DNA from 4 places in the Geodermatophilus sp. URMC 63 genome. Region 1 is predicted to be linked to each of the others. Evidence: riboswitches for the same ligand, from Rfam matches in the RefSeq annotation. Region 1 holds a riboswitch; each other region holds the start of a gene.
What was found. A riboswitch is a leader RNA that binds a small molecule or an ion and turns the genes downstream of it on or off. The one in region 1 is predicted to bind cyclic di-AMP.

Region 1 (7,072 bases):
GAGGCCACCAGCCCGCTGGCGCTCGCCAGCGCGTACTCCACCTTCGCCGCCAGCGGCACCCGGTGCGACGTCGTCCCGGTCACCTCCGTCCTCGACGCCCACGGCCGGCCCGCCGTCGGTGCCGACGGCGAGCCGCTGGACGTCGGCGACCGCTGCACGCCGGAGGCGGTCCCGCCGGGCGTGGCCGACACCCTCACCCAGATGCTGCGCAAGGACGTCGAGCCGGGCAACCCCGGGCAGACCGGGTCACGCGCCTACGTGCCGGGGCACCAGATCGCCGGCAAGACGGGCACCTCGCAGGACAACTACTCGGTGGCCTTCGTGGGCTACACGCCCGAGATCACCGCGAGCGTCATGGTGCTCAACCCCAAGCGCAACGAGGACGTCGGCGGCTTCGGCGGCGGGAAGGGCGCCACGATCTGGCACGACGCGATGGCGCCGGTGCTGCAGGCGCGCGGCAGCGGCGAGTTCCCGCCCGCCGACCCCACCGTGCAGGACGGCAACACCCGGCCGGTGCCCGGGTGCTCCAGCGTGCGGGCCTGCGAGCGCGCGCTCGCCGATGCCGGGTTCACCTCCCGGGCCGTGCGCGTCGACAGCGACGAGGCGGAGGGCACGCTGCTGGGCACCAGCCCCCCGCGCGGCGGCCGCGCCGTCCCCGGCCAGCAGGTGTCGATCCTGGTGAGCAACGGCAGCGACTACGTCGAGCCGGCTCCCGAGCCCCCGGCCGCCCCGGCGCCGGACCCCCGGCCCGCACCGGAGACGTCCTCGGCGCCCGAGCCGCCCCCGCCCGCCCCCGCGCCCGAGGCGCCGGCCCCGGAGCCCGCGCCGGCACCCGAGCCGCCGCCACCGGCACCGGAACCGGCCCCCGAGCCGGCACCGGAACCGGAGCCGGCTCCCGAGCCGCCGGTGGCCCCGGCGCTGCCGGGGCCGGAGCTGCCCGTACCCGGACTGCCGCCGGGGTTCTCGCCGGGGTTCCCGCCGGGGTAGTCCTCCTGCTGCCGCTGGCCCAGGAGTTCGTCGAGGGACTGGGTGAGCAGCCACCCGGCGAGCAGCACCAGGTGCAGCATGAACATCCACAGGCCGACGGCCACCACCGCGCCCACGGCGACGAGGCCGCCGAAGGGCGCCCCGAGGTCCAGGGGCAGCGACAGGAACACCACGAACCCCTGCAGGAACCCCGACAGGCACGCCGCGGTGAACAGGGCGCCGCACGCCACCGCGCGCCGGCGGTGCCGGCCGGCGGCGACCACGCCGAAGCCCCAGGCGAGGGGCACGGTGAGGACGAACAGCACGGAGTAGTAGCCGACGAAGAAGCGGCCGACCGCCGGGCCCACGCCGTCCTGCTGGGCCAGGTCGGCCATGAAGCGGGCGGCCAGCAGCAGCGGGTACAGCAGCACGGGGGTCACGACGACCAGCGGCAGCGTGAGCAGCCGTCCGCGCCAGCCGGTGAGGGTGTCGGTGTCCCGGTGCCGGCTGAAGCGCAGCAGGGCGCGGCGCAGGCCCTCGCCGTAGAAGGAGAGGGGCACCAGCGCCAGGACGAAGCCGAGCAGGTCCAGCCGGACCCCGGCGGAGGCCAGCCGCTCGACCGCGCCGGGCGCGCCCAGCTCGGCCGGCAGGAGCTCGGTCAGCCGGCCGACGAGTGCCCGCACCTCGGCGGGTGAGGTGGCCAGCGCGGTGAGCCGCACGGCCACCAGCAGCAGTGGCACGACCGCGATGCCCGCGTAGAAGGTCAGCCCGGCGGCGATGAGGGCGAGGTCGCGGCCGCGCAGCAGGCGCCGGGCGCCGACCAGGAGCGCGCGCGTCGCGGCGCCCAGCCCGGCCGCCGTCCACCTCCGTCCCCGGCTCACCGGCTCACGACCCGGGCGGTCGCGCGCCCGCCGACGGTCCGGGGCAGCGCTCAGCCGCCGGGGTTCGCGTCGTCGGTGGTCGGCGCGTCGTTGCCCGGGTTCTCGCCGGTCTCCTGGCAGCTGGCGTCGTTGGGGTTGCTCGCGTCCTCTCCGCTGGAGTCGCAGTTGGTGGGCCCCCGGGAGAAGTCGGTGTTGTCGCCGCAGGCGACCAGTGAGCCGAGGAGGGCGAGCACGACGAGCGGCCGGGCGAGGCGCGAGCGCGTGGAGGAGGACATGCCCGACTCGTGCTCGTCCCGGCGCCCTCCCAAACGGGTGTGCCGGAACCGGGCGGCGACCCACCGGTCGGGTGTGAGCGGGATGACGGGAAAGTACTCATTGTCACGAGCCGGTTACGCCCTTACGCTGTGTACGTCCAACGGGGCGTTCCGTCACCTACCTGGGTGACACCCCGTGGACGCCGTCGAGCCGGTCCTCCCGCGAGGGGGGCCGGGCCGGGGACCCAACGCAGTCCCGGGGTGAAGCGTGCGCGGTCCGCGCGCGCCGGGCGACTCCACGCCCGAACCCGTCAGCTAACCCGGTAGGCGGCCTGGGAGGAGAAGGAGAGACGCCGACCCGTGGCGCCCCTGAGCACGTCCGTCGCCTGCCTGACCGCGACCACCCGGTCGCGCCGCCGCGTCGTCCTCGCCCTCGTCGGCGCCCTGGGCATCGGCCTCGGTCTCGGGAGCGTCCCCGCGCCGGCCGCCGCCGAGGAGCCCACCACCGCGGCCGAGGCCGCCGAGCTCGTCGCCGCCCGCGGGCACGACCTCGAGGTCGTCACGGAGCGGTTCAACGAGGCGCGCGAGGGGCTGGCCGCCCAGCAGGCCGCCGCCGACGCCGCGGCCGCGACGCTGACCCAGGCCCAGGCATCGGTGGACACCGCCCGCGACCAGGTGGTCGGGATCGCCCGGTCGGCCTACACCGGCGACGCGATGGGCCCGCTGCAGGCCCTCATGACCAGCCAGGACGCCGACGAGTTCGTCAACCGGGTGACCCTGCTCCAGGGCGTCGCCGGGTACCAGAACGGCCTGCTCGGCGAGGCCGTCACGGCCACCGAGACCGCGACCGCGGCACAGACGGCGGCCGCCGAGGCCGCCGCCGAGGCCCAGCGCCGGTACGACGACGTCGCCAGCCAGCAGGCCGGCCTCGAGGCGCAGATCGCCGAGTACCAGGCCGACTTCGCCCGGCTGAGCGCCGAGGAGAAGCGCGCCGCCCTCGAGGCCGCCGCCGCCGCGCACGCCGCCGAGGAGGCCCAGCGGGCCAGCCGCGACGAGGAGCGCGCCGCCGCGACCTCCGGGAGCGCGCCCGCGTCGTCCCCGGGCTCCTCGTCCCCGTCCTCGTCGTCGTCCCCGACCTCGAGCGCCCCGGCCGCCGTGCCGTCGGGTGGGGGCAGCGGCGCCGCCGCGACGGTGGTGGCCACGGCCATGGCCCAGCGCGGCAAGCCCTACGTGTGGGCGGCGGCCGGCCCGGGCTCCTTCGACTGCTCCGGCCTGACCCAGTACGCCTTCCGCGCCGCGGGCATCAGCCTCCCGCACTCCAGCGGCATGCAGTCGCGCATGGGCACCGCGGTCTCCCGGGCCGACCTGCAGCCCGGTGACCTGGTCTTCTTCTACAGCCCGGTCAGCCACGTCGGCATCTACGTCGGCAACGGCCAGATGGTGCACGCCCCCACCTCCGGCGACGTGGTCAAGGTGGCCAGCATCGACGCGATGGGCGGCTACGCCGGCGCCCGCCGCCTCACCTGACGCGGCGACCGCTCGCGGAGCCCCGGCCCTCCCTCGGGAGCCGGGGCTCCGCTGCGTCTGGACGCCGGCCGATCGGTGTGGAACGCTGCTCGCATAAAAGAGCAGTGCTCACAGCAGGAGGCCGGGATGCGCCGTACAGGGGCATGGACGTGGGCGGCCGCCGCCCTCCTCTCGGAGACGGCGGCGCTGGGCGTGCTGGCCTGGTGGGGGGCCACCGTGCCGGAGGCGGTCGCCCTCCGGGTGCTCCTCGGAGCGGGCCTGCCGGCGGCTGCGGCGGTGCTGTGGGGTCTGTTCGCCGCGCCCCGCGCCGCCGTCCGGGCGCGGGCGCTGCTCGTCCTCACGAAGCTGGCCGTGCTCGGGGGCGCGGTCGCCGCCCTGGCCGACCTCGCCGGGCCCGTGCCGGCCGCCGTCCTGGCGGTGGTCGCGGCCGCCGGCGCGCTGCTGTCCGACCCGGCGGCCCTGCAGCCGCCGGTCAGGGACGCGGCGGCTGCCCGGGCGCGCTGACCCGCTGCAGCAGGCCCCAGACGAAGGCCGCCGTGGCGCCCGAGGGCAGGCGGACCTCCCAGCGGGTCACGACGCCGGGGTCGACGTCCACGGCGCCGGGCAGCCCGCTGACGTCGCCGACGACGTGCTCCCACACCCGCAGCCGCCCCGCGGTCGCCGGCGGCACGGGTGAGCCGGGCGCCCGGACGAGGTGCTCGTGCAGCACCGTCGCGCCCGGGCCCGCGACGACCTCCCAGCGCAGGTGCGGCCACAGCGGCAGCGGCCAGCGGCGCACCTCGAGGTCGAGGTCGCCGAACCGGCGCTCCTCGACCTGCTCCGCCGGCCCCAGGACGGCGGCGCGCAGCGCCAGCCCGCGCGGCGCCCGCGGCGCGTGGTGCAGCGCCTGCCAGCGGGTGTGGGCGGCGTGGGCCTCGGCGCGGGTGGCGCCGAGGCGGGGGAGCGCCCCGGCGACCAGGTCGGGACGCAGGTCGGCCATGCGGCGGAGCAGCACGAGGCAGAACTCCCGCCGCGCCAGACCCCGCACGCCCACCGACCCTGCCACGGAGGTCACACCGCCGGCCGGGACCCTCGACGTCCGGTCGCCGTTGGACAGGGGAGACCCGACCGTCCACCGGAGGACCTCCCCGCGATGAACCCCCGCACCGTCGTCCTCGCCTTCCGCGTCGTCGCCGTCGCCGAGGCGCTGTCCTGGGTCGGCCTGCTCGCCGGCATGTACGTCAAGTACGTGCCGGCGACCACGGAGGCGGGCGTGCAGTTCTTCGGCCCGGTGCACGGGGCGGTGTTCGTCGCCTACGTCCTCGTCGCCCTGGTCGCCGCCCGCGTGCTCGGCTGGTCGCGGTGGACGGCGCTGCTCGCGCTGGCCGCCTCGGTGCCCCCGCTGGCCACGGTCGTCTTCGAGCGCTGGGCCGCGCGCACCGGCCGCCTGCAGGAGCCCGCGCGCGCCTGACCTACCGTGCGGGCATGCCGGAGCCCGTCCTCCCCGCGACCGCCCGCACCCTGCTCGCCCGCACCGCCCGGGTGCAGCGCGACGGCCGGGCGCCGAGCCTGGTCGCCGGCGTCGTCCGGGACGGCGGGCCGGCGTGGTCGACCGGCCGCGGTGACGTCGACGAGCCGCACACCGACGTCCAGTACCGGCTCGGCTCGATCAGCAAGACGGTCACCGCCGTCGCGGTGATGCGGCTGCGCGACGAGGGCCGCCTCGGCCTCGACGACCTCCTCGACCGGCACCTGCCGGGCACGCCGTTCGGCGACCGCAGCGTCGGGCAGCTGCTGTCGCACCTCGCCGGCGCCGCGGCCGAGAGCCCCGGCGGGTGGTGGGAGCGCGTCCCCGGCGGGTCGCTGGCCGACCTCGGGCTGGCCGGCGAGCACGTCGTCCTCGGGGAGGCCCGCCGCTTCCACTACTCCAACCTCGGGTTCGGCCTGCTCGGCGAGCTGCTCGCCCGCGTGCGCGGCCGGTCGTGGGCCGACGTCGTCACCGCCGAGGTGCTCGGCCCCCTGGGGATGACCCGGACGACGACGCGCCCCTCCGGCCGGGCCGCCCAGGGCCACGCGGTGCACCCGTGGGCCGACGTCGTGCTGCCCGAGCCGGAGCACGACGCCGGCGTCATGGCCGCGGCCGGGCAGCTGTGGGCGACGCTGGCCGACCTCGCCCGCTTCGCCGTCTTCCTGCTCGGCGACACCGGCGACGTGCTGTCGCCCGCGACGCTGGAGGAGATGGCGGTGCCGGCCGGCGTCGACCCCTCCTCGCCGGCGTGGTCGGCCTACGGGCTGGGCCTGCAGGTGCTGCGCGTCGACGGGCGCACGCTCACCGGCCACGGCGGCTCGATGCCCGGCTTCCTCGCCGGGGTGTTCGTCGACCGCGAGGAGCGCACCGGCGGGGTCTCGCTGGCCAACACGACCAGCGGCCTGGACGCGCTGGTCCCGGGCCTGCTGGCCGACCTGCGCGCCGCCGAGCCGCGGGTGGTCGACCCCTGGGTGCCCTCGCCGGCGCCGGTGCCGCTCGAGCAGCTGGGGATCTGGTACTGGGGCCCGGCGCCGCTGGCCCTGCGCGCGCTGCCCGGCGGGCTGCTGCACCTGGGGCCGCTGCCCGGGCGCGCGGGGCGGGCCAGCCGCTTCCGGCGGCGCGACGACGGCACGTGGGTGGGCCTGGACGGCTACTACGCCGGTGAGCCGCTGCGCATCGCCGCCGACCACCTCGACCTCGGCACGTTCGTGTTCACCCGCACGCCCTACGACCCCGCCGCCCCCGTCCCCGGCGGCGTCGACGAGGCCGGCTGGGGGCTGCCGCGCTGACCCCGCGAGATCTGCACACTCGTCCCCTTCCCGGTGCCGATGGAGGCGAGTGTGCACATCTCGCGGTCGGGCGGGCGGCGGCGGTGTGTCCGGCGCGCGTCCGGAGACGTTCCGCGAGGTGGTCGCGCACCTCGCGGTCACCACCCGGGCCACGCTCCGGTCCGTCCTCGGCGACGCGATCCGGGCACGGGTCAGCTCCGACCGCACGACGGCGGACGTGGCGCACCGCCGCTCCGCGGCCTTCGCCCCCGCCGGGCTCGTGCGGCAGCTGCGCGAGAGCGCGGAGTCCGCGCGCCGGATGCCCCTCAGCGGCCCGATGGACCCGCTGGTGGACGTCGTCGTGCACGCCCAGGACATCGCCCGCCCGCTCGGCCGGCACCACGCGACGCCGCCCGACGTCGCCGTGCAGGTGCTCGGGCACCTCGCGGGGAACCGGCTGCTGGGCGGACCCGGCGGGTGGCGGGGCTGCAGCCGGTCGCGACCGACGCGGAGTGGTCGACGGGGGAGGGGCTCCAGGTCCGGGGACGGGTGTCGGACCTGCTGCTGACCGTCGCGGGCCGGCCCGTGGGGCTGGCGCAGCTGACGGGACCCGGCGTCGACGACCTCACCGGGCGGCTCGCCGCCGCCTGAGGTGCGCCGCGGCGGCGC
Region 2 (7,072 bases), 2.6 Mb from region 1:
CGTCGACGCCGCTCGGGGACGTGTACGGCTACGAGCCCGGCTGGGGGCTGCCCTCGGCCGCCGACCGCGCGGAGATCGTCTCGATCATGACGGGCGAGGCCCCCCAGGGCGGGACGGCGCCCCCCTCGGAGGACGCCGCCCGCTGAAGCCCGAACCCCTCCCGGCGATCATGGCGCCGGTACGACCTGCGGAGCCCGGTGGGTGGTCCCGGCGCCGTGATCGCGGTCGGGTCAGGCGCCGCTGCCGCGGAGGAGGTCCTCGAAGGAGGGGACGTCGGCGAACAGGTCGGCCGGGCGGGCGGACGCCGGCCGGCCGGTCACGACGTCGGCCAGCTCGCCGGCCGCCCGGACGATCCGCCGCGACAGCTCGCCGCCGTCGCCACCCGCCCAGTCCTCGCTCGCGGCGAACACCGCCGTCGGCACGGTCACCGCGCGCAGGTGGGCGAACAGCGGCCGCATCGCGTGCTCGAGCACCAGCGAGTGCCGCGCCGTGCCGGCGGTCGCCCCGAGCAGCACCGGCCTCCCGGTGAGCGCGTCCTCGTCCAGCACGTCGACGAAGGACTTGAACAGCCCGCTGTAGGAGGCGGTGAACACCGGGGTGACGGCGATGACCGCGTCGGCGCCGGTCACCGTCCCGATCGCCGCGCGCAGGGCCGCGTCCGGGAAGCCGGTGACGAAGGCGTCGGCCAGGTCGCGGGCGTGCTCGCGCAGCTCGACGACCTCCACGACGGCGTCCTCGCCGCGCTCGCGCAGCGCCGCGACGGTCGCCGTCGCCAGCCGGTCGGCCAGCAGCCGGGTCGACGACGGCGTCGACAGCCCGGCGCTGACCACGGCCAGGGTCCGGGTGGTGGTGCGGGTGGTCATGCCGAGACCTCCTCCGGGGTGCGCTGCCGGGCGGCGACGAGCGAGGCGTGCGTGGGGGCGTCGGGCACGTGCGCGGGCTTGAGCGCGGCGAACTCCCGGCGCAGCACCGGCACGACCTCCTCGCCCAGGACGTCCAGCTGCTCGAGCACCGTCTTCAGCGGCAGGCCGGCGTGGTCGACGAGGAACAGCTGCCGCTGGTAGTCGCCGACGTAGTCGCGGAAGCCGAGCGTGCGCTCGATGACCTGCTGCGGGCTGCCGACGGTCAGCGGCGTCTCGCGGGAGAAGTCCTCCAGCGAGGGGCCGTGGCCGTAGACCGGCGCGTTGTCGAAGTAGGGCCGGAACTCCCGGACGGCGTCCTGGCTGTTCTTCCGCACGAACACCTGCCCGCCCAGCCCGACGATCGCCTGGTCGGCCGAGCCGTGGCCGTGGTGCTCGAAGCGGGACCGGTAGAACTCGACCATCCGCTGCGTGTGCTCCTTCGGCCAGAAGATGTGGTTGGAGAAGAAGCCGTCGCCGTAGTAGGCGGCCTGCTCGGCGATCTGCGGGCTGCGGATCGAGCCGTGCCACACGAACGGCGGGACGCCGTCGAGCGGCCGCGGGGTCGAGGTGAAGCCCTGCAGCGGCGTGCGGAACCGGCCGGACCAGTCGACGACCTCGTCGTCCCACAGCTTCCGCAGCAGCGCGTAGTTCTCCACCGCCAGCGGGATGCCGTTGCGGATGTCCTGCCCGAACCACGGGTAGACCGGCCCGGTGTTGCCGCGGCCCATCATGAGGTCGACCCGGCCGCCGGCCAGGTGCTGCAGCATCGCGTAGTCCTCGGCGATCTTCACCGGGTCGTTGGTGGTGATCAGCGTGGTCGCCGTCGACAGCTGCAGCGTCGAGGTCTGCGCCGCGATGTAGGCCAGCGTGGTGGTGGGGGAGGAGGAGAAGAACGGCGGGTTGTGGTGCTCGCCGAGGGCGAAGACGTCGAGCCCGACCTCCTCGGCCTTCCTCGCGATCGCGACGATGGCCTGGATCCGCTCCGCCTCGCTGGGGGTGCGGCCGGTGGTGGGGTCGGTCGTGACGTCACTGACCGAGAAGACGCCGAACTGCATCTCGTGCTCCCTGTGGTTGAGAGTGCAACTACTGTTCGGCCCAACGGTGGTGGGCGGCCGGGCATTCCCCGGCTCCGGCTGCGGGCGGTAGTCGGGCGACCACGGCGTGGCGGACCACTCCGTCGGTGACCGTCCCGTGACCTGGTCCGACCCACCGATCGGGTGAACCGGCTGGGAGTCTGGCGGCCACCACCTGGATCGCCCGACGGGCCCGGGCGGGCATGACGGACCGGGGGGACCGGATGTCGAAGCACTCGCAGGGAACTGCTCCGGACGCCGGGGCGGACGCGGCCAGGCGCACGGCCTTCACGGGCAACACCGCCGCGGAGCACGTCCCGGCGAGGGGCCTCGACGGTCTGCTGGGCACCGGTCCGGTCTTCACACACGCACTGCGCGGGTACGACTGCCTGCAGGTCGACGACTACGTGGCCGCGGCCGAGACCGAGCTGCTGGTGCTCCGCCGGGAGAACGACCACCTGCTCAGCCGCTACGCCGCCTGCTCCGGTGACCTGCAGAACGCCCGCCGCCGGCTGGCCCAGCTGGTACGTGAGCGGGAGTCGCTCCCCAGCCCGGAGGATGCGCGCGCCCTGCTGCAGCGCGCCGAGGAGGAGGCCGACCAGGTGCGTGCCGAGGCGCGCGCGGAGGCCGAGGCGCGCCTGGCCAAGGTGGCGGAGATGCGCCAGGCGGTGACCGCGCTGCGCGAGCAGGCCCAGCGGGAGGCCGACGCACGGCGGGCGGAGGCGGCGGCCGAGCTGCAGGCGGTGCACCGCGAGGCCGAGGAGGCGCGGCGGGCGGCGGCGGCGCAGGCCCAGCGGGAGCGGGCCGCCGTCGAGGCGGAGCTGGCCGCGCTGCGCGCCGAGAAGGAGGGGGTGCGCGAGACGCTCCGGGTGCTGAACGGGCACGTCGACGACGCCCTGGCCGGTCTCGCCCGCGTGCTGCGCGGCGACGAGGGCGGTCCCGACCCGGCGGACACCGACGCGCTGCGGACCGACACGGTGCGCACCGGGGCGCTGCCCGACGACGTCTCGGTGCTCGCCGACCGGCGCGACGCCGCGGCCCGCGACGAGGGCCCCCGGACGCCGGACGGTGACCCGGCCGACGTCACGGCGCTGCGCGGGGACGCCGATCGGGGCGGGAACCGGAACGAGGTCGCCGCGGCGTCCTGACCCGGCGTGCGACCCGGCGTGCGACCCGGCGTCCTGACCTGCGCCGTCGCCGAGGGATGGCCCGCGCCGACTGCACCGTAACTCGTGTCACGTGTGCATCTCGCGTTCTGCTGTTGTCACGGGCAGGTAACGACACGTACCGTTCGTGACGTCCGGCTGGTCGTCTCGTCCCCTCCCGGGGAGCCCGGCCGGACGCCGCCGAGTCGTGTCCGCAGCCGCGGGCGCGAGCCGGGGACCCACCGCAGTCCTGGGGTGAATCGCCTGCCGAGCTCCGCTCGCAGCGCGTAGGGCTTCTTCCCGCCCGAACCCGTCAGCTAACTCGGTAGGCGGCATCGGAAGAAACGGAGACTCTCCGCATGCCCCGCCTCCGGGCCGCCGCGGCCCGCAGGTGCCGCCGGGTGCGCGTCCACCGCGCCATCTGAGTCCGGCCGCCGCCCTGCCCTGCTGACCCCGCGCCGCCGATCGCGCGTGGGGACCCGACGACCGCCGTGCGCCGGTCCCTGCCCGCGAACCGGGCTGCCGCGCGCGCACTCTCCCTCGGAGCCCTCACCCTCATGCCCCGCCGTACCCCGCACACGCCTGCCCACACGCTCGAGACCGTCGAGCTGTCCGCAGCCGCGAAGCCCGCCGACACCGCCGTCATGGACGCCGTCGGCACCGCGGACACCGCCCCCCGTCGTCGCGCCCGCCGCCTGGGCCTGCCGGCCCGCACCCGCGCCCGGCGCAGCAGCCCCCCGCTGGGCCCGCGCCGCCCCGCCCTGCTGCTGGCCACGGCCGCCGCCGGCGCCCTGGTCGTCGGCGTGGTGAGCACGAGCGGCCCGGCCGCCGAGGCCGGCACCGAGACGGCCGGCTCCACGGTGAGCGTGGCCGAGCAGCTCGGCCTCACCGGGCAGCCGACCGGGACCGCGGCGTCGCAGACCGCCGACCTCGCGCCGCTCGAGGACCTCGCCGCCTCCCGCAACGAGCGCTCCGCCGAGGAGACCAGCGCCGCCGAGGCGCAGGCCGCCGCCGACCAGGCCGAGCTCGACCGCCGCGCCGCTGAGGAGGCCGCCCGCCGCGCCGCCGAGGAGGAGGCCGCCCGCGCCGCCGCCGAGGCCCAGGCCGCCGCCGAGGCGCAGGCCGCCGCCGAGGCCCAGGCCGCGGCCGAGGCCCAGGCCGCGGCCGAGGCCGCCGCCGCCCAGCGGGCCGCCGCGGCGCCGGCCGCCCCCGCACCGGCGGCTGCACCTGCCGCCGCGCCGGCCGCCCGCGGCTCCTTCAAGGACTACGCCATGAGCAAGGTGGGCAGCGCCCAGCAGTTCGGCTGCCTGGAGAACCTGTGGGGCAAGGAGAGCGGCTGGAACCCCAACGCGCAGAACCCCTCCAGCACCGCCTACGGCATCCCGCAGTTCCTGGACTCCACCTGGGCCAGCACCGGCATCGCCAAGACCTCCGACGGCTACCGGCAGATCGACGCGGGCCTGATCTACATCGACAGCCGTTACGGCTCGCCGTGCGGTGCCTGGGCGCACTCGCAGGCCACCGGCTGGTACTAGGAGGACCCTGCTGCCCCCACGCCTCGCTCGGCTCGGCGCGGGACCCCGGCAGCAAGGCCGATCCGACTCGTCACCAGGCTCGGCGCGGGACCCCGCGCCCGCACCTCGCGGCGCCGTCACGTGCACGAGGCGCTGCGGGACGTAGGGGAGCGAACCCGGGCGGACTCCGGGGCGGACGAGGACCCGGCACGAGCACGGCCCCGCTGGCATCCGCTAGCGGGGCCGTGTCGCGTTCCGGGGTGGCCGCTGCCGGGTCAGGCGGTGTCCGGGGTGCAGGCGGTGTCCGGGGTGATGGAGGGCACCAGGTGTACCGACCCGGGTGGCTGCCGCTCGTACCACGCCCGGATCTCGGGAGTGATCCGCTCGACCTCCAGCACCGCCACCACCCCTCGCCCGCCGGGCACCGTGGACCGGCCGAGACCGATGATCGACCACTCCTCGGGGGTGCTGCGGGTGATGACGTCGGCATCGTCCTGGGACACTCCGGCGATGCCGGCGGGAACACGCCAGGCCGAGGGGGTGCCCGGCCCGGGGTGCCAGCGGGCGGTGTGCAGCGACCGCCCGTCCAGCCCCCCCTCGACGGCCACCCGAGCGCCGGCCGGCGGCAGGTCCGTCCCGAGCAGGTCCAGCTCCACCAGGGGCTCGCTCCCGGGCGGGCTGGTCGGGATCAGGACCAACCGGCCGCCGTCCTCCCTGACCGTGCCGGTCGCGGTGACGGTGTCCATGCGCTCCTCCTGGGGTGTGCGGATCTCGCCGATCCCAGCAGGTGTAGCTCCCACCCTCCGTCCTCCTGCGCGCGGCACTGCCACGACACGACCCGACGGGCCCTGCCTCGGTCTCCCACCCGGCCGTGGTGGGACCCCAGCGCCACGGACCGTCACCCGGGCCGCTCGCGACCGTCGCCGGCTCGGCACGTGACACTGGGGGCGTGACGGAGAGGGGGCCGGCCACCCGCGTGGTGCCCGCGGGGTTCGTCCGCGCGCACACGCAGGTGCGCCGGCCCTCGCTCGTCCCGGAGGTGCGGCTGCACGTCGCCGACGACGTCGTCGCCCTGTGGGAGGCGATGGAGGACGCGGCCGGCGGCGCCGGCGAGGCCCCGCCGTTCTGGGCCGCGGCCTGGCCCGGCGGGCAGGCCCTCGCCCGCGCCGTCCTCGACGGGCCGGTGACGGTGGCCGGGCACCGCGTCCTGGACCTGGGGTCGGGCAGCGGGCTCGTCGCGATCGCCGCCGTCCTCGCCGGCGCCCGCCACGTGCTGGCCAGCGACGTCGACCCGTTCTCCCGGACGGCGGTGGGCGTCAACGCCGGCCTGAACGGGGTGACCGGGATCAGCGTGGCCGGCGACGTCCTCGACCGGGAGCCGCCGGCCGTCGACGTCGTCCTGGCCGGCGACGTCTGCTACGACCGGGAGATGACCGAGCGGGTGCTGCCCTTCCTCGACCGGGCTCGGGCGTGCGGCTGCGAGGTGCTCGTCGGCGACCCGGGGCGGCCCTACCTGCCGCACGAGCGGCTGGAGCCCGTCGCCGCCTACGACGTGCCCGAGACCGAGGGCCCGGGGCTGCGCCGCACCACGGTGTGGCGGCTGCCGTGAGCGCTCCTGGCCCCCTCGACCACACCCGCGGCACCGCCGTCGCCCGGCACGGGCACTGAGGAGGGCGGCACCGGTGGCCGTCCACGTCGGAACCTCCGGCTGGAGCTACGACCACTGGGACGGCATCCTCTACCCGCCGGGGACGCCGCCCCGCGACCGGCTGGCCCACTACGTGCGCCGGTTCGGCACCGTCGAGCTCAACGCGAGCTTCTACCGCTGGCCCCGGACGGCGACCTTCGCGGGGTGGCGCGACCGGCTGCCCGAGGGGTTCCGGCTGTCGGTCAAGGCACCGCGCGGACTGACCCACGCCAAGCGGCTGTACGCCCCGGAGGCGTGGGTCGAGCGGATGACCGCGGCCTGGCACGAGCTGGACGGCAAGCGGGCCGTGCTGCTGGTGCAGCTGCACCCGGCCGCGGCCCGCGACGACGCGCGCCTGGAGTACTTCCTCTCCCTGCTGCCGGACTGGGTGCAGGTGGCCGTGGAGTTCCGCCACCCCAGCTGGCACGTCGAGGAGGTGTTCGCGCTGCTCGAGCGGCACGGAGCGGCCTACTGCGTGATGAGCGGCGCCGGCCTGCCGTGCGTGCTGCGGGCCACCGCGCCGTTCGTCTACGTCCGGCTGCACGGCCCGGACGACGCCTCCCTCTACGCCGGCTCCTACCCCGACGCGGACCTGCGCTGGTGGGCCGACCGGATCGCGGAGTGGGCGCGCGACGGCCGCGACGTCCACGCCTACTTCAACAACGACGGCCACGGCCACGCCGTCCGCAACGCCGAGACGCTGCGGGCGCTGACCGGCAGCTGACCGGGCGGCGAGCGGGGCGCGGTGGCG
Region 3 (7,072 bases), 440 kb from region 1:
TACCGCCTCTCCGACGAGCCCGGGTACCTCGCCGAGCTCGCGCCGGTGGTCGACGTCCCGCCGCGGGCGCTGTCGATCGACTACCTGATCGGCGAGCCCGACGTCCGGGGCGGGGGAGCGGGCGCGGCGGTGCTGCGGGCCTTCGTCGCCGACTGCTGGGCGGCGTACCCCGACGCCGACGCCGTCCTGGTGCCGGTGGCCGCGGGCAACGTCGCGTCCTGGCGGGCGCTGGAGAAGGCGGGGTTCACCCGCGTCGCCGAGGGCCCGCTGACGCCGGACAACCCGGTCGACCCGCCCGACCACGTCGTCTACCTGCTGCGCCGGCCGGGCGACGGCGGCCCCACCGGATAGGACCGCGGCGCGCGGCCGCCGCTCACCGCGCGACGGCCACGCCGGCGAGCAGGCCGTCGCGGACGGACGGGAAGCGGGGCGCCCAGCCGGTGGTCGTCCGCAGCCTGCGGTTGCTGACCCGTTGCGAGCGGACCAGTGACTCGGCCGGCCCGCCGGCCAGTGCGGCGGCGCGTCCCGGGAGCGAGAGCAGCGGCCGCCGGCCGACCGCCGTCCCCAGCGCGGCGGCGTACTCACGGCGGGTCACCGGCTCGTCGTCGACGACGTCGTAGAGCCCCGCCGGTGCGCCCAGGGCGGCGACCACGGCGGAGGCGGCGTCGGCCAGGTGGATCGAGGACAGGTAGGCCCCCGGTGCGCCGGCGACGAAGGCGACGCGCCGGCGGGCCAGGCGCAGCAGCAGGTCGGTGTGCCCCGAGCCCGGCCCGTAGAAGAGCCCGAAGCGGAGCACCACGCTGTTCGCGACGCCGCGCGCGTTCTCCTCCGCCGCGAGGTTCGCCTCCGCCAGCGGGAAGGGGTCGGGTGCGACGTCCTCGTCGATCCACCCGGCCCCGCGGTCGGGGTAGAGGAAGGTGATCGACTCCTGGACGAGGCGGCCGACCCCGGCCGCCCGCACCGCCGCGGCGACGGCGGCCGAGCCCTCGCGGCGCACCCGCTCGTTGGCCGCCCAGGCCGACGGTCGGAGGAACGTCGACGGCGTCGGGATCGCGGTGGCGAGGTTGGCGACCGCGTCGTGGCCGGCGAACGCGTCGCTCAGCGCCGGACGGTCGAACAGCGACACCCCGCTCGGGACGGCGCCCAGCGCGGCCAGGCCCGCCGCCTTGGCCGGTGTCCGCGCCAGCGCGGTGACCTCGTGCCCGGCGGTGAGCAGGGCCGGGACGACGTGCCCCCCGATGGCCCCGGTGGCACCCGTGACGTACACCCGCACGTCGGCTCCTCTCCCCGGTGGCGACCGCGACCCACCCTGCCCGAGGACGCGCGCGCCCGGGAGGGCCGGCGGCGCGGGGCGGACGGGTGCCGCTCAGGCGGGGAGGAGTCCGGGGTGCGCGAGGCCGGCCGGCCGGGGCCCGGGGACGGCGGGCTCCGGGCCGGCGGGGGCGAGGGCCTCCGGTGGCCCGGGGCGGCCGAAGTGCCAGCCCTGCCCGAGGTCGACGCCGAGCCCGAGCAGTGCCGCGGCCTCCTCGGCGGTCTCGATGCCCTCGGCGACCACGGTGACGCCGCAGCCGTGGCCGAAGGTGACCAGCGACTCCACCAGCTTGGTCAGCACGGGGTCGGTGGTCAGGCCGCTGACGATGCTGCGGTCCATCTTGATGACGTCGGGGGCGGTGACCACGATGTGCCGCAGCGAGGAGAAGCCGGCGCCGACGTCGTCGATGGCCAGCCGCATGCCCCCGGCGCGGAAGGGCAGCAGCGCGCTGCCGAGGGCGTCGTAGTCCGCGACCGGGTCGTGCTCGGAGAGCTCGAGCAGGACCCGGTGCAGCGGCAGCGTGTGCAGCAGCGCGGAGAACTCCGGCGTCAGCAGGGTCTGCGGCGAGACGTTCATCGCCACGTAGCCGTCGACGCGGTCGAGGTGCTCGGCGGCGCGCCGCAGGGCCAGCAGCTCGACCTCGTGGCCGCGGCCGATGCTGTGCGCCTCCTCGAAGACGACGTCGGGGCCCTTGCCCCAGTCGGCGGGGAAGCGGCTGAGCGCCTCGGCGCCCACGCGGTCCCCGGTGGCCAGGTCGACGATCGGCTGCAGGACGACGGTCGGCCCACCGGAGGTGATCAGCGGGTCGAGCCGGCCGTCGATGTCGTCGCGGCGCTGCTGCGCGCGGAGCTCGGGCTCGATGATCACCGAGGCGGCCGACGCGAGGACCTCCATGAGGGCCTCGTCGCGCCGGGTGAGCTCCTTGTCGGAGGTGAAGCCGAAGGCGCAGAAGGTGCCGTAGAGGCTGCCGTCGGACAGCCGGACCGGCGTCGAGACGTAGCTGCGGATCCGCGGGATGCGCGCCGAGGGCAGCGACATCGCCAGCGGGTACCGCTTCACGTCGTCGATGACGGGGGGCAGGTCCCCGTCGAGGATCTTCTGGCAGAACGACGTCTCCTGGACGACCTTCGCGCCCTCCTGGACGAGGACCGGCACGCGGGCGTCGACCACCTCCAGGTGCTGGGTGGTCCCGTCCATGCGCGTCAGGAACGCCACGGGCATGTGCAGCGACGTCCTCGCCGTGCGCAGCAGGTCGGCGATCTGCTGCTCGGCGTCAGTGCGCTTCCTGGCCATCGTGTGCTCCCGTCCGGAGGGTCCTCCTCTGCATCGACGCAGGGGGCGGACACCTGGAACGGCCGGGAGCCGATCTCACCCGGACCGGTGAGACGGTCCGGCAGGCGCCTCCCGGGAGGGACCGCGGGGACGCCTGCGCCGGGGGCCCGCTCCCGCTGCTGAGAGGGGGCCCGCGGCGGTCAGGGGATCAGTACCAGTTGTTCGCCTGGTGGAAGTCCCAGGCGGCGCAGGAGCTGCCGTACCGGTTCTCGATGTAGATCAGGCCGGCGTCGATCTGCCGGTAGGGGTCCGACGTCTTGGCGATGCCGGTGCTGGCCCACGTGGAGTCCAGGAACTGCGCGATGCCGTAGGCGGTGCTGGTGGGGTTCTGCGCGTTGGGGTTCCACCCGCTCTCGGCCTCCCAGAGCGCGTCGAGGCAGCCGAACTGGGTGCTGTTCCCGACCTGGCCGGCGGCGTAGTCCTTGTACGCCTGCTCGCCGGTGGCGGCCGGTGCCGGCGCGGGGGCCGGGGCGGGAGCGGGCGCGGGGGCGGGAGCGGGCGCGGGGGCCGGTGCCGGCGCGGGGGCCGGCGCGGGAACGGCCGCGGGCGCGCCGTCCCGGTTGCCGCCCCACTGCCCCGTGGAGCCGCGGTCGCCGGGGTTCCACTCGTCGGCCTGCGCGACCGCCTGGCCGCCGAAGGCAAGGCCGAGGGTCATGACCCCCGTGGCGGTCAGCAGGAGCAGGGCGCGGCGGCGCGGCGGCGCGGCGGCGGGGGCGTTCTGGGCACAGGTGTGCTCGACAGCGGTGCGTGCGTGCATGGAGACGTCCTCCTGGAGACGCGGTCACCGTCGATCGGCGCCGCGGCGGTCGGGATGGGCTGCGGGCACCACGCCGTGCGCGCGGTGCCCGGGCGGGCAGGGCTCGACAGCCGGGCGTGCGGCAGCGGCCGGACACGGGGCCCGGCGGACGGCGCCGTACGACGGCTGGTGCGTGTACGTGGGCAGGCGGGAGCGCGACGGTCCCGGACCTGGACGCGCGGGGGCGGTGCCCCAGGCGCGAGTGATCTCCGTTCTCCCCGGGCCGCCTACCAGGTGAGCTGACGGGTTCGGGCTGGGAGTGCCCTACCCGCTCCCGGCGACGGCCGGGAGCGGGACTCACCCCGGTGGTACTGGTGGGTCCCCGGCTCGCGCCCACGGTGTGGACGCGACTCGGCGGCATCCGGCAGGGAGCCCCCGGGACGGAGGCGAGACGCCCGGCCGGACGCGGAAACGCTAAGGACGGGACCGGTCCGTGACAATCTCGTGACCTGAAACGGGTCGACCCGCGGTGCGACAGGCCGACGCCACGCCCCGGATCGCACTCGGGACGTCACGCCCCGCGACCACCGGGGCCCGGACGCACCGCAACCGCCGGGACCCAGCGGTCCCGGCGGTCGCGGTGCCGGCAGCGTGCGGTGTCAGGCGTTCCAGGGCGGCGCCCCACGCCGGAAGTCGGCGGCGGGGTGCTGGTCGGAGACGAGGCCGACCACGTTGCCGAAGGGGTCGACGACGGCCGCACTGACCACCGGCCCGTGCGGCGTGAGGGGGATGTACTCCTTGGCGCCCATCGAGGCGAGTCGCTCGAGGACGGCGTCGAGGTCGTCCACCCACCAGTTCCCGATCACGCCGCCCGGCTCGAACGCCGCGCTGAACGGGGCGGCGGTACGGGCGGCGATCGCCAGGCGGGTCCTCTCGTCGAGGTCGAACGCGGCATAGCTCAGCCGCCCGTCGGGTCCGGGCCGGGTGAAGGTGGGCCCCGAGCCCAGGACCTCCGTGTACCAGGCCGTGGCCGCGGCCACGTCGTCGGCCCAGTAGGTGAGCGACGCGATCCCGCGCAAGCTCATGGTGAGACCTCTTCTCGGTCGGTCGGCATCGTCAGTCCCCGGGTGTCCAGTCCGGGGCCGTCCAGCGGTGGAACACCCGGGCAACCGAGTCGCGTGGGGTCTGCCACGTCTCCGGGTTGTACGGGCTGACGTAGGGGGCGAGGTCGGCCATCACCTTGGCGAAGGCCGGTCGCATCGACTCGTGGTTCTCCCGCACGGCCGCGGCCTTGACGCGGTCCTGCTCCAGGAGGTGCACGAAGACGTCCTCCATCGAGTACAGCCAGCGGCCGGTGACGCCGGTCTCCGTCGGCAGCCCGCCGGCGTCGGACTCGGCGAACACCCGAGCGATGTCCTCCTCGGTGCCCGGCTTCATCCGCTGCACGATGACGGTCATCTCCCGGTCGGGGGAGACCTCACCCTCGGGCACCCACGAGTAGAACTGCTTGGCCACGGAGTGCGACGGGTTCTGCCAGTAGCTCGGGTAGGGCGTCACGTAGGGGGCGATGGCCTCGGCGATCGCCTGGAACGCCGGCAGGCCGCGGCGCTGCCCGGAGACCTCCGGGTCCTCCTTGCGCTCGATGACGTGCAGGTACAGGCCCTCGTAGGAGAGCAGGACGCGCCCGACGACGCCCATGTCCTGCGGCCGGGTCGTCCGGTCGTAGTAGGCGAACACCGGCCCCACCTTGTCCTCGGTGCCGGGGACCATCCGGCAGACGATGACGTTGCGGAACGGCCGCCACGAGGCCGAGGACCAGCTGGCGGGCGCCGTGGACGTGTTCGTGAACTCGACCGTGTCGTTCGCCCAGGGCGGTTCCGTGGGCGTCGTCGAGGCGTCGGCCGCCGGGTCGGCCGACGTGCTGGTCGACGGGGTCGTCTGGGTCATCGCGTGCCTCCAGGGACGGGAGTGGGGGTGAATCGGAGGGGGAGCTCCAGCAACCCGCGGAAGGCCGAGGCCGCGGGGAGCCACTGCAGGTCCTCGACGGGGACGTCGAGGCGCAGGTCGGGCAGGCGGACGAGGATCCGCCGCAGTGCGGTCGTCGCCTCCAGCCGGGCCAGGGCGGTGCCCAGGCAGTAGTGGATGCCGTGGCCGAAGGCCAGGTGCGAGGTGGGGCCCCGGCTCAGGTCGAGCTCGTCCGGGTCGGGGACCAGCGCGGGGTCGTGGTTGGCCGCACTGAGCACGATGGTGACAATCGAGCCCGCCGGGACGGCGGCCCCGCCGATCTCGAGGTCCTCGGTGGCGAAGCGGAAGCTCGACACCGGCACCGACCCGTCGAAGCGCAGCAGCTCCTCCACGGCGTCCGGGATCCGGGAGGGGTCCTGCAGCAGCTCGGCCAGCTCCTCGGGGTGGGTCAGCAGCGCGACGACGGCGTTGCCGAGGAAGTCCGACGTCGTCTGGTAGCCGGCGAACAGCAGCAGGAAGGCGCTGGAGACCAGCTCGGCCTCCGAGAGCCGGCCGTCCCCGTCGCGGGCGGCGATCAGGGCGCTGACCAGGTCCTCGCCGGGCTGCTCGCGCTTGGCGGCGACCAGGCCGGTGAAGTACGCGTGCAGCCGCGACTGCGCCTGACCGATGGCGGCCCGGTCCTCCTGGGGGCTGCGCCCGCCGGTGCCGACGGTCCGGATGACCTGGGTGCCGGCCAGGATCTCCTCGTGGTCGGACTCGGGGATCCCGAGCAGGTCGCCGATGACCGCCAGCGGCAGCCGGAGGGCGAAGTCGTCGACGAAGTCGGTGGCGCCGCGCGGTGCGATCCGGTCCAGCAGGCCCTCGACGATCTCCTCCACGCGGGGCCGCATCGCCTCGATGCGCCGCGGTGTGAACGCCTGGGTCACCAGGCGGCGCAGCCGGCTGTGCTCCGGTTCGTCGGAGTTGAGCATGTTGGTGTTGATCTGCCGCGCCTTCTCGCCGAACACCGCCAGGTAGGTGTCCCCGGCGCGGTACAGGTCCTTGGACAGCCGCGGGTCCGACAGCGCCTGCTTGGCGTCGTCGTAGCGGGTGACGAGGAAGGAGTCGAAGCGCGGCGTCCGCACCTTCACGACCGGGCGCTCGGCGCGCAGCCGGGCGTAGACCGGGTAGGGGTCGGCGCGGAACTCGGGCGTGTAGATCTCCGCGCCGGGGACGACGTCGTCCGCCGTGCTCGGTGCGGGGTCAGCGGTCTGCGTCATGGGTCTCCCTCGGGTGGGGGTGGGCGTGGGGTGCGGTCGGGTCACTGCGCGAAGACCCCCGCCAGGTGGTCGCGCAGGGCGTCCTCGTCCAGCGGGCGGCTGCGGAAGCCGACGTGGCCGTCGGGGCGGACCAGGTAGGCCGCCGTCCCCGCGCCCGCGGTGCCGTAGGCGGCGGCGAAGGCCCCTCCGGCGTCGCGGACGACGGGCAGGTCGACCAGGGAGGGCACCCGGGCGTCGGGGGCCGCGAGGAGGTAGGCCGTCACCTCGCCGCGGGTCTGCTGCCGCACACCGACGGCGAGCTTCTCCAGAGCGAGCACCTGCTCCTCCGGGGCACCCGCGTCGGCGTGCAGCAGCAGCGTCGAGCGGGTGCCGCGGGTCAGGTCGAACAGCCGCAGCGGGTGGGCCACGCCGAAGCGCCGCAGGCCCTGCACGTCCGGCGCGCGGTGCCCGGGCTCCGGCCCGGCGGGG
Region 4 (7,072 bases), 1.7 Mb from region 1:
TCCGGGCAGACGAGGGGGTCCGATGCGCGCCCGCTCCCGGCGACGCGTCCTCCGGCGGGCGGCGCTCGCGGTGGCCGCCCCGGTGCTCGCGGTGCTGCTCGCCGTGCTGCTCGCGGCGCTGCTCGCCGTGGCGCCGGCGGGGCCGGCCGCCGCTGCGCCCAGCGACCAGCCCGGGAGCACCAGCGGGGTGCTCGACAGCGAGGCGCTCGACCGGCTGCAGCAGCGCGCCGCCGAGGTGCAGGCCGACCTGCAGCGGCGGCAGGCCGAGGTGGCCGGGGCGCGGCAGGCGCTCACCGGGGCGGAGGCCGCGGTCGCGGCCGCGCAGGCCGCCGTGGACGCCGCCGAGGACGAGCTGGGCCGCCTCCGGGCGGTGGTCGCGGAGTACGCCTCCGCGGTCTACCGCGACGGCGGCGCGCTCACCCCCCTCACCGTCCTGCTCGCCGGTGGCGACCCCGGCGACGTCGCCACGGCGCTCGGCTACCTCGAGGCGGTCGACGCGCACACCGCCGAGGTCGTCGGTGCGGCCGAACGGCAGCAGCGGGCCGCGCTGGCCCGGCAGGTGGCCGCCGACGCCACGCTGGCCGACGCGCAGGACCGGGCCGACCGGCTGACCGCGGAGGTGGGGGAGCTCGAGGCGGCCGCGGCCGCGGTCACCGGCGAGCTCGACGCCGCCCTGGGGGAGGTCGACCGGCAACTGGCGCAGCTCCAGCGGCAGCAGGTCGACGTCAACGCGCAGACGGCGCTCAACTGGCGGGCCCACCTCGGGGAGCTCGACGCGGCGGGGGTGCGGTCGCCGCCGGCCGCGGCCCTGCTCGACCCGGCGTCCGGCCTGCCGGCCGGGCTGGCGCCGGTGGGCGCGGCCGCCGGCGGGGTGCAGCGCGGCGCCGCGCTGCTGCCCCGCCAGCCGACGTCGCTGCTGGTGCTCCCCGCGGAGACCGTCGCGGCGGTCAGCACGGCGATGGCGGCGCTCGGCAGGCCCTACGCCCCCGGGACGGCCGGCCCGGACTCCTGGGACTGCGGCTCCCTGGTGTCCGCGGCCTACGGCGCCGCGGGCGTCGACCTGCCCGCCGACCAGGCCGGGCTCTACGCCGTCACCACGCCGGTCGACCCCGCCGACGTCCTGCCCGGGGACCTGGTGTTCCTCGGCACCCCGGAGGCCGGCCTCGGCCACGTCGGCATCGCCCTGGACCGGCAGACGATGCTGGCCGCCGACGGCCGGGCCGGTGCCGTCGTCGTCCGGCGGCTGCCCGCCGACCAGGTGCTGCGCGTCGGTCGCCCGAGCCTGGGGCCGCAGCCGGGGGAACCGGCGCCCGGGCCGACCGGGGGCGCGCTGCGGGTCGAGTGCGGCAACCCCGTGCACCCGCCGACGGTCGACGGCGCACGCGCCTGGGGCGGTTACCCCAACGGGTTGATCCCGCCGAGCGCCCTGTGCCCGCTGGGCGTGGCCGGCCACGCGCTGCGCTGCGACGCGGCCGCGGCCTGGCGGGCGATGAGCGCGGCGTTCACCGAGGCCTTCGGCGACCCGCTGTGCACCACCGACTCCTACCGCACCTACGCCGCGCAGGTGCGGCTGTACGGGGAGAAGCCGGCACTCGCGGCCGTGCCGGGCACGAGCAACCACGGCTGGGGGCTGGCGGTCGACCTGTGCGGGGGCGTGGAGGCCTTCGGCACCCCGCAGTACGCCTGGATGGTCGCCAACGCCGGCCGGTTCGGCTGGCTGCACCCCACGTGGGCCGACCCCGGCAACGGCCGCGAGGAGCCCTGGCACTGGGAGTACGCGGGCAGCTGAGCCGGGACTGTCGGTGGCCGTCCCTAGCGTCCGCGGCAACCGACAGGGAGACCGTCCCGACCGCGGCCCGCACCCGGGCGGCGCGGCCGGGACACCGGAGGGACACGGCCATGCTCATCGACTGCGACTCGTGCACCGCCCGCGGCGCCGGCTGCGCCGACTGCGTCGTCACCGCCCTGCTGGGCGCGCCACCGGGGGAGCGGGGCACCGAGCCCGTGCTGCTGCCGGTGCCCCCCGTCCCGGCCGCGCGGGCGTCAGGGGCCGACGACGTCGTGCTGCCCCGGCCGGGCGTGGTGGTGGAGCTCGACGACGTCGAGCGGCGCGCCGTCCGGGCGCTCGCCGAGGGCGGACTCGTGCCTCCGCTGCGTCACCGGCCGGCCCAGCGGCGGCGCACCGGCTGACACCAGGCTGAGCAGGGCGGACGGGGTGAGACACGGCCGAGGACGACGCACGGGAGTGGCGTCCTTCCTCACAGTGCGAGTTCTCACAGGTAACAGGACCCGCGTTTGTCACAACCTCATCACGTCCGTACGGTGGCCCCGTCCGGCCGGGTGGTCGTCACCCGATGCGAGGTGGCCTCGGCCGGGCACCGCCGAATCGCCGGACGCCGTCCCAAGGGGTGTGCGTCGGGTGAACCGGGGACCCACCGCAGCACTGGGGTGAGTTCTCGCGCGCGCCGGGACACCGGCGCGCGGGGGATAGGGCACGTCTTCCCGGCCCGAACCCGTCAGCTAACTCGGTAGGCGGTTGCTGAGGAAGAACGGAGAGCCGCCGCCCGTGGCGACCCCCCGCCCTGCCCTGGGGCATGCACGTCCACAGTCCACCGCCCGCCGCGCCACCGGTTCCACCGCCGGTCACACCGCCGGCCCGCACCGCCCCCCGTTGGTCCGCCGCCTCGGCCGGACCGCGCTCGTGGGCACCGCCGCCAGCCTGACGCTGGCCCTCCTCCCCGGCACCGCGACGGCCGATCCCGAGCAGGCGACCACGTCGGCGCAGGCCGCCCAGCTCGCCGCCGACGCCGGCCACCGGCTCGAGGTCGTCTCCGAGCAGGTCAACGAGGCCCGCGAGGTGCTCGCCCAGCAGCGGTCCGCCGCCGAGGAGGCCGACCGGGCCGTCGCCGACGCGCAGGCCCGGCTCGACTCCCTCGACAGGCAGATCCGCCAGGTGGCCCGCAGCGCCTACACCGGCGGCGACACGATGCCCGAGCTCGACCTGCTGATGACCAGCGAGTCGGCCGAGGACTTCGTCAGCCGGCTGGCCGTGCTCGACCGGATCGCCGGTCACACCACCGAGGTGCTGACCGAGGTGGGCGACGCCGCCGCCGCGGCCGACCGGGCCCAGGCCGACGCCGAGGCCGCCGAGGCCGCCGCGCAGCAGACCCTGGACGGCCTGACCGCCCAGGAGACGCAGCTCCGGGACGACGTCGCCGACTACCAGGCCCAGGTCGCCGCGCTCACCGCCGCGGAGCGGGAGGCGGCGGCCGCCGCGCAGGCGGCCCTCGCCGCCCAGCAGGCCGCCGCACAGCCGGCCCCCGCGGCACAGCAGGCTCCCACGGCGGGCGGCACGGTCGGCGACAGCGCCCCGGCGGCCCCGGCCGCGGCGGCACCCGCTCCGGCCCCGGCCGGTGGCGGCAGCGGCGCGGCCCAGGCGGCGGTGCGGACGGCGCTGGCCCAGGTGGGCGACGCCTACGTCTGGGGCGCCGGCGGTCCGGACGCCTTCGACTGCTCGGGTCTGACGCAGTACGCGTACGCCGCGGCGGGGATCAGCCTGCCGCACTCGAGCGGCATGCAGTCGCGGATGGGCACCGCCGTCTCGCGGTCGCAGCTGCAGCCCGGTGACCTGATCTTCTACTTCAGCCCGGTCAGCCACGTGTCGATGTACATCGGCAACGGCCAGATGGTGCACGCCGCGACCTCCAGCGAGCCGGTGAAGGTCGTGCCGGTCGACTCCATGGGCGGCATCACCGCCATGCGTCGCATCGCCTGAGGAAGGACCTCGCTGCCCCCGCCCCTCGCAGGCTCGCGGCGGGACCCGGGACGGAGCCGGCGGCGGTGTCCTCGACGGGACCGCTGGGCAGGCGGCGAGGGCCGCGGACCTGCGGGTCCCCGGCCCTCGCCGTGTCCCGGACAGTCCGTGCCGCTCGTGGTCCGGCCGTCGGCCGGGGCGTCCCGGGCCGGACGCGCGCGGCCACCTAGGATCGGCCGGGTGAGCGCGGCGGGCCGGGGAGGCGCTCGCGCCGCCCTGCTGGTCGCGGCCGTGCTCGGGGCCGCCCTCGTGGTCGTCATCGTCGTCCGGACGCCGTGGACGCTCCTGCCGCAGCCGCCCGGTGGCGTGACGCCGGTCAGCGCCGACGCGGGGCTGCCCGTCGACGTCGTCCGGCGGGCCCAGGCCCTGGCTGCCGAGATCCGCCCCGCCTCGCTGGCGGGCCTGCTGCTCGGGCTGGGCGTCTCGGTCCTGCTGGGCCTCACCCGGCTGGGCAGCCGGCTGGTGACGGCGGTCGCGCGGCCCCTCGGCGGACGCTGGCCGTGGCAGACGCTGCTCGGCACGGTCGTCCTCGTCGTGGTCGGACGGCTGGCCACGCTGCCGGTGTCGGCCTACGGCGAGGTGGTGCGGCACCGCTACGGGCTCTCCACCCGCTCGTGGCCGCTGTGGCTGCGCGACGTCGCCGTCTCCACCGCCATCGACGCCGGCCTCACCGCGCTGGCCCTGCTGGTGCTGGTCGCGCTGGCCCGGCGGGCACCGCGCACCTGGTGGGCGTGGACGGCGGCCGGAGCGGCCGTTCTCGTGGTGGCCGGCTCCTTCCTCTACCCCGTGGTCATCGAGCCGGCGTTCAACAGCTTCCAGCCGCTGCCGGCCGGCCAGCTGCGCACCGACCTGCTGGAGCTGGCCGAGGAGGGCGGGACGCCGGTCGAGGACGTGCTGGTCGCCGACGCCTCCCGGCGGACGACGTCCCTCAACGCCTACGTCTCCGGCTTCGGCTCGACCCGCCGCGTCGTCCTGTACGACACGCTGCTGGCCGACGTCCCCGACGACGAGACCGAGTCGATCGTCGCCCACGAGCTCGGCCACGTCGCCACCGACGACGTCCTCACCGGCACGCTGATGGGCGCACTCGGTGCGGCCGCCGCCGTCGCCCTGCTCGGCTGGCTGCTCGCCTGCCCGCCGCTGCTGCGGCGGACCGGGGCCGACTCCCCGGGCGACCCGCGCGTCGTGCCGCTGGTCCTGCTGCTCGCGGCCCTCGGCTCGTTCGTGGCCACCCCGGTGCAGAACGTCGTCTCCCGGCACGTGGAGGCGCGCGCCGACCTGCACGCCCTCGACCTGACCGGCGACGCCGCGGCGTTCATCGAGATGCAGCGCCGGCTGGCCGAGACCAACGTGTCCGACCCGAGCCCGCCGGCGCCGTGGCAGTGGTTCTTCGGCTCGCACCCGACGGCGGCGCAGCGGATCGCCCTGGCCGAGGACTGGCTGCGGCTGGGCGAGCGGTGAGCGGCTCCCGGCGCACCCTCGTCGTCACCAACGACCTCCCGCCGCGGCAGGGCGGCATCCAGACCTTCGTCGCCGCGCTGCTGGAGCGCCGGCCGCCCGACTCGCTGGTCGTGCTCGCCTCCCGCTCACCGGGCTGGGAGGCCCACGACGCGCGGCTGCCCTACCCCGTCGTCCGCCGGCCCACCGGGGTGCTGCTACCGACCCGTGCCACCGCGCGCGCGGCCGCCGCGCTGGCCGCCGGGCACGGCTGCGACACCGCCTTCTTCGGCGCGGCCGCCCCCCTGGGACTGCTCGCACCGGCGCTGCGCGCCGCGGGGGTGCGGCACCTGGTGGGCGCCACGCACGGCCACGAGACCGGCTGGGTGGCGCTGCCCGGGGCGCGGCAGCTGCTGCGCCGCATCGCCGGCGGTCTCGACGTGCTGACCTACATCAGCGAGTACACCCGCAGCCGCCTGGAGCCGGCGCTGGGCGGGCGGACGCGGCTCGCGCAGCTCCCGCCGGGGGTCGACGTCGACCGGTTCACCCCGGCCGCCGACGGGACCGCGGTGCGCCGGCGGTACGGGCTGGGGGACGGGCCGGTGGTGGTGTGCGTGTCGCGGCTGGTGCCCCGCAAGGGCCAGGACGTGCTGGTCGCCGCCTGGCCGGCGGTCCTGGCCCGGCACCCGGGCGCGCGGCTGCTGCTGGTGGGCGGCGGTCCGGACGAGGCGCGGCTGCGCCGGGCGGTGACCCGGCGCGGCCTGCACGGTTCCGTGGTGCTCACCGGACCGGTCGCGCCCCCGCAGCTGCCCGAGCACTACGCCGCCGGTGACGTGTTCGCGATGCCCTGCCGCACCCGCCGCGGCGGTCTGGACGTCGAGGGGCTGGGGATGGTCTACCTGGAGGCGGCGGCGTGCGGGCTGCCGGTCGTCGGCGGCACCTCCGGCGGGGCCCCGGAGGCGGTGCGCGACGGCGTGACCGGGACGGTCGTGGCCGAGCCCCGCTCCCCGGTGACGGTGGCCGCCGCGGTCACCGCTCTCCTCGACGACCCGGCGCGGGCGCGCGCGATGGGCGCCGCCGGGCGGGCGTGGGTGGAGCAGCGCTGGTCCTGGACGACGGTCGCCGCCACCTTCGCCGACCTGCTCGACGGTGAGGGGCCCTACCGGTAGAGCGCCTCGATCTCGGCGTCGAACTCCTTCACGACCACCGAGCGCTTGAGCTTCAGGCTCGGGGTGAGCATCCCGTTGTCCTCGGTGAAGTCCTGGGTCAGCACCCGGTACTCCTTGATCGCCTCGGCGTGCGAGACGGCCTTGTTGGCCTCGGCGACGGCGGCGTCCAGCTCGGCGTGCAGACCCGGGTCGTCGACCAGCTCGGCGACGGGCGTGTCGGCCGGCCTGCCCGTGGCCTCCAGCCACTGCGGCAGGGCCTCGGCGTCGAGCGTGACCAGCGCCGCGATGAACGGCCGCTGGTCGCCGACGACGATGCACTGGCTGACCAGCCGGTGCGCGCGCAGCCGGTCCTCCAGGACGGCGGGGGCGACGTTCTTGCCGCCGGCGGTCACCAGGATCTCCTTCTTGCGCCCGGTGATCCGGATGAAGCCGTCGGTGTCGATCTCGCCGAGGTCGCCGGTGTGGAACCAGCCCTCGGCGTCGACGGCCTCGGCGGTGGCCTGCGGGTTGGCCCAGTAGCCGCGCATGACGACGCCGCCGCGGAGCAGGATCTCGCCGTCGTCGGCGATGCGGGCGGCGACGCCGGGCAGCGGGCGGCCGACGGTGCCGATGCGCAGGGCGCCGTCGTGGTTGACCGACGCGGCCGCCGTGG

Region 2: linked by a shared signal. The riboswitch ahead of ACWIZO_RS18110 (aggregation-promoting factor C-terminal-like domain-containing protein) and the one ahead of ACWIZO_RS05385 (C40 family peptidase) in region 1 are both predicted to bind cyclic di-AMP.
Region 3: linked by a shared signal. The riboswitch ahead of ACWIZO_RS07490 (aggregation-promoting factor C-terminal-like domain-containing protein) and the one ahead of ACWIZO_RS05385 (C40 family peptidase) in region 1 are both predicted to bind cyclic di-AMP.
Region 4: linked by a shared signal. The riboswitch ahead of ACWIZO_RS23755 (NlpC/P60 family protein) and the one ahead of ACWIZO_RS05385 (C40 family peptidase) in region 1 are both predicted to bind cyclic di-AMP.

What each region holds. Positions count from the first base shown of each region.
Region 1 covers NZ_CP199956.1:1,093,248-1,100,319, reverse strand. The annotation lists gene ACWIZO_RS05400 (transglycosylase domain-containing protein) at 1-987, shown strand, start outside; partial or broken gene ACWIZO_RS05395 (YhjD/YihY/BrkB family envelope integrity protein) at 1,029-1,847, opposite strand; gene ACWIZO_RS05390 (hypothetical protein) at 1,898-2,122, opposite strand; cyclic di-AMP (ydaO/yuaA leader) riboswitch at 2,338-2,426, shown strand; gene ACWIZO_RS05385 (C40 family peptidase) at 2,462-3,628, shown strand; gene ACWIZO_RS05380 (DUF2568 domain-containing protein) at 3,755-4,132, shown strand; gene ACWIZO_RS05375 (hypothetical protein) at 4,101-4,655, opposite strand; gene ACWIZO_RS05370 (DUF3817 domain-containing protein) at 4,761-5,078, shown strand; gene ACWIZO_RS05365 (serine hydrolase domain-containing protein) at 5,093-6,424, shown strand; gene ACWIZO_RS05360 (hypothetical protein) at 6,510-6,971, shown strand.
Region 2 covers NZ_CP199956.1:3,701,897-3,708,968, forward strand. The annotation lists gene ACWIZO_RS18090 (FMN-binding glutamate synthase family protein) at 1-146, shown strand, start outside; gene ACWIZO_RS18095 (FMN reductase) at 231-863, opposite strand; gene ACWIZO_RS18100 (LLM class flavin-dependent oxidoreductase) at 860-1,957, opposite strand; gene ACWIZO_RS18105 (hypothetical protein) at 2,200-3,123, shown strand; cyclic di-AMP (ydaO/yuaA leader) riboswitch at 3,310-3,467, shown strand; gene ACWIZO_RS18110 (aggregation-promoting factor C-terminal-like domain-containing protein) at 3,678-4,655, shown strand; gene ACWIZO_RS18115 (hypothetical protein) at 4,910-5,380, opposite strand; gene ACWIZO_RS18120 (class I SAM-dependent methyltransferase) at 5,584-6,243, shown strand; gene ACWIZO_RS18125 (DUF72 domain-containing protein) at 6,317-7,045, shown strand.
Region 3 covers NZ_CP199956.1:1,535,505-1,542,576, forward strand. The annotation lists gene ACWIZO_RS07475 (GNAT family N-acetyltransferase) at 1-351, shown strand, start outside; gene ACWIZO_RS07480 (NAD-dependent epimerase/dehydratase family protein) at 374-1,273, opposite strand; gene ACWIZO_RS07485 (EAL domain-containing protein) at 1,367-2,605, opposite strand; gene ACWIZO_RS07490 (aggregation-promoting factor C-terminal-like domain-containing protein) at 2,793-3,401, opposite strand; cyclic di-AMP (ydaO/yuaA leader) riboswitch at 3,650-3,807, opposite strand; gene ACWIZO_RS07495 (VOC family protein) at 4,040-4,465, opposite strand; gene ACWIZO_RS07500 (TcmI family type II polyketide cyclase) at 4,497-5,327, opposite strand; gene ACWIZO_RS07505 (cytochrome P450 family protein) at 5,324-6,604, opposite strand; gene ACWIZO_RS07510 (FAD-dependent monooxygenase) at 6,646-7,072, opposite strand, start outside.
Region 4 covers NZ_CP199956.1:4,889,254-4,896,325, reverse strand. The annotation lists gene ACWIZO_RS23765 (NlpC/P60 family protein) at 23-1,789, shown strand; gene ACWIZO_RS23760 (hypothetical protein) at 1,900-2,190, shown strand; cyclic di-AMP (ydaO/yuaA leader) riboswitch at 2,385-2,550, shown strand; gene ACWIZO_RS23755 (NlpC/P60 family protein) at 2,702-3,775, shown strand; gene ACWIZO_RS23750 (M48 family metalloprotease) at 3,995-5,275, shown strand; gene ACWIZO_RS23745 (glycosyltransferase family 4 protein) at 5,272-6,420, shown strand; gene ACWIZO_RS23740 (AMP-dependent synthetase/ligase) at 6,411-7,072, opposite strand, start outside.